DNA from 3 places in the Bacillus sp. F9_6S_D1_P_5 genome. Region 2 is predicted to be linked to each of the others. Evidence: riboswitches for the same ligand, from Rfam matches in the RefSeq annotation. Region 2 holds a riboswitch; each other region holds the start of a gene.

Region 1 (4,291 bases), on a different contig from region 2:
GTACTCCATGAGAAAAGAGATTGTGTTGGTACAAATTCTTTTACATATAACGCAAGGTAAAGATCGAGTTGCATGAAAGCTATCATAATGAATATTCCAGCAACTATATAAAGAGCGAAAATTTTATCACTAAAGATTTTCGTATAATTATTCCATTGTTCTTTAAAGATTTTCGATATTTTGTTTTTGTCCCTATTATTTTTAGAAGCTTTTGGAAACGTTTCTCTAATTATGAAATAGATTGCTATAAAATAAATAAATGTAACAATTGTACAAGTCCATAACAATTCACTTCGATAATGAAAGAAGAAAAATGAACCTAACACTGGTCCAAATACAGCACCAATATTATTTGCTGTAACAAAAGTGGCAAAGACTACCCTTCTATCCTTTTCTGGCACTATATCAGCTATCATTGCAGAACTTGCTGGACTGTATATTGCCCCGCTAATTCCAATACCGATATAGGCTAAATAATTAATCCAATGTGAATGAGATAAAGCAAAAACCGCAAACATTGCTACTTGTATGATTGTGCCTAATAGCATGACAGGTCGACGCCCTAATCGATCAGCTAAATATCCACCTAACAAATTACCTATTATGCCTACAAGAGGTATAATTGCCATTAAAATTCCGCCAATTGCTTTACCAAAAGCATCGCTATAGTATATTGCCATAAACGGAAAATACATCCAAAACAATGTATTGAACATAGTTTCGCCAATCAATCTAGTTTTTAAATTTCTGTCCCAAGATAACCATTTCAACGTAATACATCCCCTATTTTAACTTGTCAAATATTCACTATACATTCTATAAACTGTCAGTCCAAGGGAAATATAATAACATAAATTGAATTTATTTTACAAATTAATATAGAAATATAAATTTTAATTACAACACATTCTCTAGTTATTATCCTTTAATGCAATTCGAACTCACAGATCACCGTTACTATTAAACTAGACTAGACCAGATTTAAGATATCACTAAAGAAATAAATGATTCATAAATAGAAAAGAACATTGATTTTTCAATGTTCTTTTCTATTATTTCTGCATATGAATTAGATTTATATTCGAAAAAGCGCCTTACCCTTGATTCCTCTGCGCCTCTTTAAACTCCTCCTTCACCTTATCTAACAATCCTTCTTCCGTAATTAATCGATACGCCGTATTTGCTAGTGCTTTTGCTGATGTAATTAACGCTTTGTCTCCAAGTTCTGAACGTGCTGCTTCTCTAAATTCATTCGTATGTGCAATTAAATCGTCTGAACCAATTTTAATGTACGGATGAATGGTCGGTACGACTTGACTTACGTTTCCTGCGTCTGTTGAGCCGATGCCAAATCTTTCTTTCCGATTTACGTCTTCACCTTGTAATTCTAGCTCTTCGGCTACGACTTCATTAAATGTTTTTGTTACGAGTAGTTCATCGATTTCATTTTGGAATTGATGAATTTTCACTTTCGTACCTGTTGCTAATGCTGCTCCCTCTGCGATATTTCTTACTTTCTCTGTTATTTCCGCACATCTTTTTCTCGTTGCTGCGCGGATGAAGAATCTTGCTGCAGCGTAGTCAGGAATAATGTTAGGTGCTTTTCCGCCCTCAGTAATAACGCCATGAATTTTCACATCTGACGGAAGTTGTTGGCGAAGTGCGTTAATGCTGTTATACAGCTGAATGACCGCATCTAATGCGTTAATTCCTTCTTCTGGTGAAGCTGCGGCGTGAGCTGCTTTTCCGTAAAAATGAAAATCAAGTGGATCGACTGCTAGTGATGGACTCGTTGTCGCTGTTTTTCCACTCGGATGAATCATAAGTGCCGCATCAATATCTTTAAATAAACCAGCCTTTACATAACTCGCTTTTGCACTACCGTTTGGTCCTCCTTCTTCAGCTGGTGTTCCAAACACGACAACTTCTCCCCCAATTTCTTCAAGCGTTTCTGATAATGCGATTGCTGCCGCAACGCTAATTGTGCCAATTAAATTGTGACCACACGCATGACCAAGTCCTGGTAAAGCGTCATACTCAGCTAAAAATGCGATAACTGGTCCTTGTTTTCCTGAGCTTTTTCGCGCGATAAAACCTGTTTCATGTCCAGCTATATTGTGCTGCAACTGAAACCCTGCGCTCCCTAGCAATAAACTTAACGTTCTTGATGCGTAAAACTCTTGGTTACCTATCTCCGGATTCGCATGAATATCATGACTTGTTTCTATGTACTTTTCCTTATTTCTTTCAATACTCTCTTCGATTGTTTTTCTTTGTGACGTTACTCCAGTAGCTCCCATTTTTCTTCCCCCTTATATTTTCACGTAAAAAAGCCTCTTTCTAAAAGATAGAAAGAGGCTTCTGCATATACAGTCAAAATGAGCTTCTTTCTTATCTTTCAAGTTACCTTGCTGGAATTGGCACAGTATTCATAATGAATCCGCTGCCGAGGTGTCATAGGGCCAGTCCCTCAACCTCTCGCGATAAGAATTTTCATAAAATTATATTAAATTACATTCATTCTAAGTTCATTCTGATTAAAAGTCAAGGAATTCCTATCCGAATTTACCGGATATCTAAAAACCCTTTTAATACACCAATTGTTTCTGGTGCTTGCAGTCTTGCACATACGTACGGAAATTCCGTACTACCTTCAAACATCATTTGGGATGTGAGTGGCGCGCCTGCCCAGAAGATTTCATCATCAATTACGATAAATGGGAATGCTTTGTTTTGTCTTTGTAACTTTACATTTTTTAATGGAACTGGTCCATCACTATACACTGTTATTTGCGCATTTGTACGCATTAATGCTTGCCATACTCGCTTATCCACTTGTTTTGTACTTGGAAGTGAAATAATAATTTTTCGTTTTGCGGCTAAAATATCTTTCAATAACCCTTTCGGCTCTTCAAGATTCATTTCCATAAACCAACGTAATCGTTTCGAAATTTTTCGCTCCCACAATTGTCTTGATGTCGTGCGATCATACACATCTCCGTGACGTTCTATATGAGCTGTTAATTGCGATAACGCTTGTTTTCTCGAAAGATTTTTACGCATATAATGACAATCTGATAGTTGAATGAACTTCCCTCTCGCCCTTGTCACTGCTACATTGACGAGGCGATGATTTTTATGGTCAAAGAATAATACACCAGGTCGTTCTTGCGGATAACTATCCACTGTATCAAATATCATCATATCTCTTTCAGACCCTTGAAACTTATGAACTGTTGCTGCTAAAACTGGTATATTTTGATATTTCGTTCTCTGCAATATTTCCCTGATACACGTTGATAAGAAACGGGATTGTGCTCTGTAAGGTGTAACAACACCGATCGATTGAACACCGTCTAACAATCCAATTAACATCATTTGCATCGCTACTAAACCAGACATAATGTTAAAACGAGAACCAGATGCAGCGTCTTTTAACGAAAAAGCGCCCATTAATCCCGTATCAAATAAAACACTCGCCTCATTTGCGAACGGTTGTAGTTGCGCAAGTTCTTTTCGCTCTGAAACAGACGGATGATCATATACTCTATTTTTATAAATAAATGAGTTTGTAAACTTCGAAATATCTGCATGCATACGCCTTTGCTCCTGCAACATGAAGAGGTTTGGATGTGCTTCTGATTTATTGACAGACTCAACAATTCCAGCATGATAAAACATATCTTCCCCAAGCCATTTTCGAACGAGTTCATGGTTCGCCATCGCAATTGGAGGTAACTGTAAAAAGTCCCCACAAACGACGATGCGTTTTCCAAGTGAAGCAGCTAATGCAATTTGCGGAACATATGCCATACTCACTTCATCTACGACAACTAAATCAAATGTACGCTCATAAATAAGTGAATCAATGGCACATTTCGATAAAGTTGCGCCGATTACTTTCGCATTTTCAATGTATTCTTTTTCTACTTCTTTAATTTTCGCTTTTTGCTTTCGAAGGTCACTTTCAATCTCTTGTATACGCTTCTTATCAGCAGAAGTCGCTTTATACGATAAAATCTTTTCGCGAAGATCTTGTCGTGTTTCTTCTAAATAGAGTCTTTCTTCTCCCCAAGATCCGTTCGTCGTTTCAACTAACTTCGACGCAAGTAACGTTTCATGATTTCGTATATGATCATGCTGGCTATAACCGTAACGAACAATTTCGCCAGGTGTCCATTTCTTTTTCTTCTCAATTTGCTTCGTTACTTCACTCATTAATACGTCCACTGCCGCATTACTATGAGCTAATACAAGTACCGATTTTCCTTTTTGATAATGAGCCGAAATA
Region 2 (4,291 bases):
TACGATAATAATGCCTGTTAAATTCGGAATGATGTGTCCGTATATAATCTTCATATGCGATGTACCTAATCGCTCTGCTGCAATAACAAATTCTCTTTGCTTTAAGGATAATACTTGTGCCCTAACGAGACGTGCCATGCCAATCCATCCTGTTAATGCAAGGGCAATAATAATTGTAAAAAGCCCTGGTTTCATAACGATTAATAATAAAATAACAATTAATAAATATGGGATACCGTATAACACTTCAATCCCTCGTACAATCCACTCATCAATTAACGTTCCAAGGCGACTACGTCCTCTCACATATCCACTAAAGCCACCGATTAGTACACCAATTCCTATATCAAGAGCCGCTGCCACTAATCCAACTGTTAGTGAAATTTTCCCTCCAGCCCAGGTGCGCGCCCATATGTCTCTTCCTAGATCATCTGTTCCGAACCAATGCTCACTACTAGGGGGTAAGTTTGTTGCTTCTTTTACTTGTTCACTCGCAGTAAATGACGTTAAACTTTCGCCAATCAGTGAAAAAACAATAATTAGTAATAGCGTCACTGCCCCTAAAACTGCTATAGGGTTTGATATAAACTTGCGAAACACTTCCTTCTTTCGGCTAATCGTTTGCTGCTCTTTATTTATCGTTAATTCTTTTTTCTCTTCATTCGTTAATAACTGTTTATTGATTTCATAAACTCCCATTTAAATGTCCCCCCTCCTTACGTAATAGAACGAATACGTGGATCAACAATACGGTGAATAATATCTGTAACGAAAATACAAGAAATTAATAATGCACTATAGAAAATCGTCGTTCCCATAATGACCGGATAATCCCGGTTAAAAATACTATCTACAAAATATTTTCCTAGACCAGGAATGGAAAATATTTTTTCAATAACGAAAGTCCCTGTTAAAAGTCCAGCCATTAACGGCCCAACAAATGTAAGAACTGGAACAATTGCATTTCGAAGGGCATGCCTTATAATAATCTTCTTAATTGGTATACCTTTCGCTCTTGCTAATTTAATATAATCACTCTGCAATACTTCAATCATATTAGAGCGAACAAATCTCGTAATCACTGCAATTGGTCCTAATGCTAATGCGAAGGATGGCAATACCGTATGTTCGAATGTGCCCCAAGACGCTACTGGTAACAATTCAAACTGTATAGCAAATACTTGTATAAATAGTGGCGCTAAAATAAAACTTGGAATAGATATACCGAGAATCGCAAGTAAGCTCACACTATAATCAATTACTTTCCCATGATATAGGGCTGCAAATGTACCTGCTGCAATTCCGACTAATAATGAAATAATAAGTGCTTGTAAACCAATAATTGCTGACGGACCAAATCCTGTCGTTATAATTTCTGATACACCTTGACCTGTAGATTGAACAGATTCACCAAAATCAAAATGAACTACGCCATCTAAATAAGCGACATATTGATTCCATAACGGTTCATCGAGGTGATACTTCGCCCTCATATTCTGTATTACTTCCTCTGGAAAGATTTTCGCATCTGATGAAAATGGATCCCCAGGAATGATATGCATAATCAAAAATGTTACTGTCGTAATGACCCATAGCGTGAAAACCATAACCGATAGTTTTTTAATAACATACACTTCGATAACCCCCTAAACAAATGAATTTACTTTGTTTTATTGACATATTTGTTCCTATTACTTTTCCGCTTCTTAAAATACAAAAAGCCTTGATCTTAAAAAATAAGATCAAGGCTTAATAAACGAAGGCCCATCACTTATCTTTCAAGACTTGCTTGCTGGAATTAGCACGGTGTTCCTACTACAGAACCCGCTGCTGAGGTGTCATAGGGCCAGTCCCTCTACCTCTCTGGATAAGTAAATTGCTATATTATTATTTGGTTCAAATTGTATATTTCGAATTATAATTCTGAAAAAATGAAAAGTCAATCAAATTGGATATATTTAGAAAAATCAGTTTTTAATGTCGTTTATCGAAATTACGGTTTTCACTTATAATAAAAAGAAATACTGTTAAAGGAGTTATAAGATGGATCCCTTACTTCTTGCTACTATAGGATTACCCTTAACAATCGTTATACTTGTCATCATCGGGGTCTATAAAGTGAAACTTTAATCAGTGGGGGATGTTCATCCCCCACTGATTATTAGTTGAACCAATCGGGCTTTTACGGGCAGTTGATCCCCTACCTAACTTCTTTGCTTTCACTGAATTTTGAGGTGGGGAGCTTACTGCCCGTTAATGCGAGATAAACTCTTTATTAAAAAGAAACGTATCACTTCTTTTTATACTCCATGCGATAATATTACCGGTCAAACCATTTCTGAATTTCACGAAGAACAGAAGGCATTAGTATCCGAGGATGAAGACGGAGATGGTAAGAAGAAAAAATAACCTTGCGCATACGCAAGGTTATTTTTTCGTTTCTGCTTGAAAACGTTTATAGTATGTCGATGCTGTTGAAAAATTAATTTCTATATCACGAATCAAAGATGAATCTTCTTCTTTAGCTAACTTCTGTAATTTTTTCATCGCTTGTTCTGCTTCATTTAAGAAGCCAACATACATTTCATGTTCTTGTTCTTTCGACTTCGGCACACGAATTTCTTTACGTATGTGATCTATATCTTCTAACATGCCCGTTGTTACCTTCTGCACGTCTTCTTTATATGTAGCATTCGTTATTTCCTTACCGCCCTTTTCTTTTGCCACTTCCCATAACTGTAATGCTTTATTAATTTCTTTATTCATTTTCATATCGTATTTTTCATGTACTGCACGGTATTCTTTCATCTCTTCTGTTTGCTCAGTAGATTGCTCTACCTTTTCTTTCGGTTCTTTCGTATCTTTATTTCCATTACATCCCGCTAGAAGGATCATACTTCCCATTACAGCAATACCCAAAACCTTCTTCATCTCTTCTTCTCCTTTTATCTACAGCTACTACTCATTATAGTTTCTTATATCTTCACTTGTTATTATACCGAGAACATCCTACTTTTTACACTTAAGACGATAGCTTAATATACATGCCTACATTTTTGTCACAGTATCGTCACTTTATGCAAATAACTTTTGCATCACCTTACGAAGCTGTATGCGTTATTTCAAAGAAATGAAAAAAGAGCTGATTCAAAACGTATTTGAATCAGCTCTTTTTTATAATTTAAGCCTCTAAATTTTGTCTTTGTTGCATTTCAAACTGCTTTTCACTTCTTCTGGCCATAAATAGATAACATAATACAGCACCAATTTCACAAAGAGCGATTACAACCCCCATCGGTAATGCGGTGTTACTTCCCCCAATACCTACTAACGGTGCAACAAGTGCTCCTGAGATGAACTGTAATAATCCTAATAAGGCCGATGCTGTTCCTGCAGCTTGTTTCTGATTTCTCATCGCTAACGAGAACCCAGTCGTTGAGACAACCCCGACACTTGATACGACAAGGAATAATGAGCATAAAACACCAATTAAACCTATTCCGAGCACGATTGTCAGTAATAAAGATAGGCCACCAACAGCTGCGATAATAATACCAGCAACAAATAATGTCTTCTCATTCACTTTCCCTGCTAAACGACCTGTTACCTGACTAGCAATGATAATACCGATACCGTTGATTGCAAAGAATAAACTAAATTGCTGTGGCGACGCTCCGTATATGTTCTGCAACACAAATGGTGAGCCTGAAATGTACGCAAACATTGCCGCCGTTACTAGCCCTTGTGACAATGCATATCCCATAAACAGACGATCCTTTAACAGCTTTCCGTACGTCGCCAATGTTCCTGACAATCCACCCGTTTCTCTCTCTTCGGGAGGTAATGTTTCACGTAATACGAAAGTAGCTGATATTAACATGAATACACTAATTGCTCCAAGAACGATGAAGACACCGCGCCATGTTGTAAATTGTAACAATTGTCCTCCAATAATCGGTGCCAAAATAGGCGCTGCTCCGTTTACTAACATAAGCAGTGAGAAAAACTTCGTCATTTCAGAACCTGAATACATGTCACGTACCATCGCACGTGATATAACAATCCCAGCCGATCCTGAAGCCCCTTGTAAGAAGCGCAATAACACTAAACTCCAAATAGAAGGTGCAATAGCACAAAGTAAAGAAGAAGCAACATAAATAATAAGAGCAATAATAAGAGGTTTGCGCCTTCCATAAATATCACTAATTGAACCGACAAATAATTGCCCTACTGAAAGCCCAAGTAAACAAGCTGTTAATGTTAGTTGCGCTAGGGATGCACCTGTCTGTAA
Region 3 (4,291 bases), on a different contig from region 2:
TATGTTACGTTGGATAAGTCCTTTTATAAGCTGTTTTTTTGATGCAGATGCCATTATTCTCAATACAATAGAAACAATTATTGGAATATATATAGGAGTAAGAAGATCCCCTCTAGCTTAAGCTAGAGGGGATCTTCTTACTCCTATTTCAAACTTACTCACAATTTCTTCAAACGCATGCGCACCTGCATCTGGATATCCTAAACTTGACCATACTCCCACGATTACTTTAACAAAGGTTTTCACTAGAACCTTCTATACTATTTAACTGACTCTACTTGTTTCTCTAATTCTCTTCCAAGAAATGTAGCAAGCTCAAGCATACCAAATTGATTCGCTACAGACTCTGCATCAGAATTATAGTTTGTATTTGTATTAATATCATACGTATAAATTGTTCCATCCGCACTGCGAATAAATTCAATACCAGCAACGGTAATTTCATTTTCTTTTAGAAATTCTTTGTATTGTTCAATAATTGGCTCTTGGAAGTCTGATATAATTTCAAATTTTGTTGGCGCTTCTGTCTTACTTTCTTCTCCTACTGGGCAAAAAGCATCTTGAATCGAACACGCATCTGCTGGACAAAGTTCAAATCCTTCTGATGTATCTACTTTAACCGCATATACAAACTGACCGCCTACAAACTCACAACGTGTAATATATGGTTCTGGTGCTTCAATATATTGCTGTATTAAAGTAATTCCATCAATGGGTTCTTCAAACGCCGGACCGTCCAAATATTGTTCTAAAGCATCAATGGAATGAAAGAGTTGAACACCAAGGCCTTTACCTGCACGGTTATGCTTTGTAATGAACGGTACTTCTCCTAACTCCCTTGCTGCTTTTACTATATGATCACGGCCAACAGCACCAATTGTTTTCGGCACTTGTATCCCCAATTTTCTTAATGCTGCATATTGATTCAATTTACTTACTTCAAGACGTAATGCTCGAGATCCATTAAATACTGTGCGCCCGTATCCCTCTAGCCAAGCAAGAACCCCTTCAGTCAATTCAGGTGCATATCGATGCCCTCTCGTATGCGAAGAGGCACTCATGCGGCTATAAAAAACACCATGGGGAGGTTCTTGTTCTAACGGAAGTGTTCCTTCATTTAAAAGCCATTCCTCATACGGTAACTCCAGTTCTTCCAGCCTTTTCACTAAATGATTCGTCCATTCCTTATTCTCATGTAATATGTAAATTTTACTCATTTGTAATCAATTCCTTTCTTTTTGCTTCAACTAATGGCATCACTTTTTCAGAAAATCGTTTCATCTCTTCAAGCTGTGGCGAAAATTGTAAAAGTAATAACGTCACACCTACTTTTTCAAAAGCAAGTATCCTTTCTGCAATTTGTTCTGGTGTTCCGATTAAATTAGGACGTAACCCGCGATTCGATACGGAATAATCATTGAGCTTCACTTGCTGTTCCAAATGCGATTTACTAATAAAATCTTGGTAACCCGCATAGCCTAAAGCATCATCTTTCACATCCGTTATGCGTCTCCATTCTTCTAACGCCTCTTCTTCTGTATCACAGCAAATGACATAAGCCGCAAGCCCGAATGATTGTAATGGCTCGTCTGTAACTTTTTTTCTACGATTCTTCATATCTTCTATTTTCACACATACTTCTTCCACTGTTCCGCCGTGCATTACATATGCATCCGCGTGATTTACAATGACCTCTTTTCCTCGCTCACTCTCACCACCTGCATAAAGCTTAATGCCTTGTTTCTGCACAGGTTTTGGACTTAAATGTGTATGCTGAAGCTCATAAAAGTTCCCTTTATAAGAAAATTCGTCTTCTTTCCAAAGCCCCTTCAAAATTGTTACAAATTCCTCTGTGCGATCATACCTTTCATCATGTGCGGTAAATACCCCGCCGTACTGTCTCGCTTCTTCTTCCCACCATGCTGAAACTACATTCAATGTAAAACGACCATTACTTAATTGATCGATATTTGCTGCCATTTTTGCTGTAACTGCTGGATTATGGAACCCAGGTCTTACAGCTGTCATAATCTCTAATTTATCAGTTACTGCTGCAAGTGCTGCCGCAGTTGTCCACGCTTCTAAACTTGGTGCTGAAACACCTTTTATATCATTTAAATTTAATTCTGCAATAAGTGTTGTTGAAAAACCTAATTGTTCTGCCGCTTGCGCTGTTTGTTTTGCATACTCAAACGTAGGCGGCATAGATTCATCATCCACATTTCGAAGCCATCCCCCAAAAATCGGCAACCAAAAACCATACTCCACTACCTATTCCCCCTTTAACTTTTAGCCATAAAAAAAGCTACTCTTATCGAAATAAGAGTAGCCTTCTTGACTAAGTGAACCGCTCTTATCTTTCAGATGTTTTTTCACCTGCAGGATTTGGCACCTTTCGTCTAAAACGAGGTTGCCGAAGTTTCATAGGGCCCGTCCCTCCACTTCTCAACATAAGAATTGTTTGATTTTCATTTATTATAATCATCAGAATAATAAAAATCAATCTATTAATACTTATTTTTCCGATATACATTAAATGATATGCAGAAAAATCATATTGTTATAGAGATTTATAAGGGTATTATGTTGTTTTGCTTGCGGAATAATAGACACGAAATTTCATGTTACATGCAAATAAACAAGGAACCTATTAGTCGGTTCCTTGTTTATTTAACTAAAGCAGACTTATTTGGAGAAGCCAAATAAAAGTTAAATCAACTCCTATTTAACATTCCCCTTCAGATATATGACAGTAAAGAATACATCATCACGTTGTCAGCAAGCAAAAGTGTATTCTGCATTTCTGAAAACAGTAGATGGCAGATTGTGACCTGCTGAATCTGCTAAAAAAGAATATACAAGAACATCCTTAACATCATCTTTATTTCCACTAATAATAACATCAAGAAAATCTTCTATTTGGAATTCTGGCGTAAACAACACAATCTTAGTTGTTCTGTTTGGTTCTAAAGAAACAAAAGTACGAGAGATTTCAACTAATTCATTTTGAGTTGGGAAAGAAGTGTTTGGACTTCTCTTAACAGTTACCGTTACATTACTAGTATGGCAGCGTGAATCATTGTTTAACATAATGTTGAGAGCAGTTGGAATAATCCCATTTTCAGAAACCGGAACTCGAAACACTCCAGTAGATTTATGAGCCATATAATCACATCCTTTCAAAATAAAATATATTTACAATATATTAGATGCAAAAGATGTTCATTTTGATAGGGACAAATTATATGATTAATATATCTATAATAACCCTCCGTATTACTAAGCCAATGTTTTAAAAGATTAACAAATATCGCGAGAACCAATCGAATGTATATGAAAAGTAAAAAGAATAAGGTGTCTAAAAGATTACCTATCTTGAGCCAATAATGAGATATTATGTTAATCTTATATGTATAGTTGCACAAAATTGAGAAACTTAAGGAGACAGATCAATTTTATGAGAAAATTATTCATATTACTTACTTTCATTCTAGTATTAGTCAGTGTTACGGCTGCTTGCACACAAGATAAAAAAGATAGTGCCGTTGAAAATGTTCCATTAGAAGAACCAACCACAAAAAATGAAAATGAAGAATTAATAAATTTTGAAGAAGAAGATATGAGCCGCTTGGAACAAGGTATTTTATTAGTTGGTGAGAGTGTTAAGGGAGGCTATTACTTGAGCACCGTTCAAAGTGCATATTTAAATGATAGCAACGATTCTATCGTTGTTAATGTCTCTGTAAAAAATGTACGAGGTCAAATGATTAGACTATCAGAATTAAAATATAACTTAAAAGATGAAAAAGACGGAAAAACTTATGAAGGAAAGGTGCTTGACCAAAACCCTTCTAATATACAAGTTAAACCAAATGAAACGGTAGAATTAAAAATAGCTTTTGAAGTACCAAGTACCGCAGATGAATATATGTTTTATATTGAAAGCTCTTTAGATCCTCTAGGAGCACACTGGAAAATCGATAAGCTGCAATCACAAAAAAACTAAGTCTCAAATAAGCAAAAAGCAATGAAAAAATTTGATATAGATACAAATGAATAATATATAAGCATAAAACCATCGATTTAATGAATCGTTGGTTTTTTTTTCAAAAAATGCTCCATCAAAAACTAGGAGACAAAAAAACTAATCCTTAAAAGAGATCAGTTCAATATATCCACAATTATTATTATAGTACATAGTTTTATGAGCAAACGTTATATAATGTTGTGTGTGATACATAACCTGTCATCCCTTTATAAGTAACTTTTAACCACTGTTTAGAATTACTAT

The links. Region 2 has a riboswitch for S-adenosylmethionine ahead of ACUXEY_RS23395 (ABC transporter permease). Riboswitches for the same ligand answer to the same signal wherever they lie in the genome.
Region 1: it holds a riboswitch for S-adenosylmethionine, as region 2 does, so the genes downstream of both, ACUXEY_RS02640 (M20 family metallopeptidase) here and ACUXEY_RS23395 (ABC transporter permease) in region 2, are expected to answer to the same signal.
Region 3: it holds a riboswitch for S-adenosylmethionine, as region 2 does, so the genes downstream of both, ACUXEY_RS03145 (LLM class flavin-dependent oxidoreductase) here and ACUXEY_RS23395 (ABC transporter permease) in region 2, are expected to answer to the same signal.

Annotation. Positions count from the first base shown of each region.
Region 1 covers NZ_JBTREW010000001.1:533,077-537,367, reverse strand. The annotation lists gene ACUXEY_RS02645 (MDR family MFS transporter) at 1-770, opposite strand, end outside; gene ACUXEY_RS02640 (M20 family metallopeptidase) at 1,095-2,300, opposite strand; SAM riboswitch class I at 2,389-2,490, opposite strand; gene ACUXEY_RS02635 (AAA domain-containing protein) at 2,566-4,291, opposite strand, start outside.
Region 2 covers NZ_JBTREW010000024.1:41,669-45,959, forward strand. The annotation lists gene ACUXEY_RS23390 (ABC transporter permease) at 1-699, opposite strand, end outside; gene ACUXEY_RS23395 (ABC transporter permease) at 717-1,634, opposite strand; SAM riboswitch class I at 1,769-1,874, opposite strand; gene ACUXEY_RS23400 (DUF3951 domain-containing protein) at 2,257-2,409, shown strand; gene ACUXEY_RS23405 (hypothetical protein) at 2,428-2,931, opposite strand; gene ACUXEY_RS23410 (multidrug effflux MFS transporter) at 3,182-4,291, opposite strand, start outside.
Region 3 covers NZ_JBTREW010000002.1:55,914-60,204, reverse strand. The annotation lists gene ACUXEY_RS03155 (hypothetical protein) at 118-246, opposite strand; gene ACUXEY_RS03150 (ATP-grasp domain-containing protein) at 261-1,217, opposite strand; gene ACUXEY_RS03145 (LLM class flavin-dependent oxidoreductase) at 1,210-2,268, opposite strand; SAM riboswitch class I at 2,351-2,457, opposite strand; gene ACUXEY_RS03140 (hypothetical protein) at 2,776-3,165, opposite strand; gene ACUXEY_RS03135 (DUF4352 domain-containing protein) at 3,458-4,006, shown strand; gene ACUXEY_RS03130 (SH3 domain-containing protein) at 4,203-4,291, opposite strand, start outside.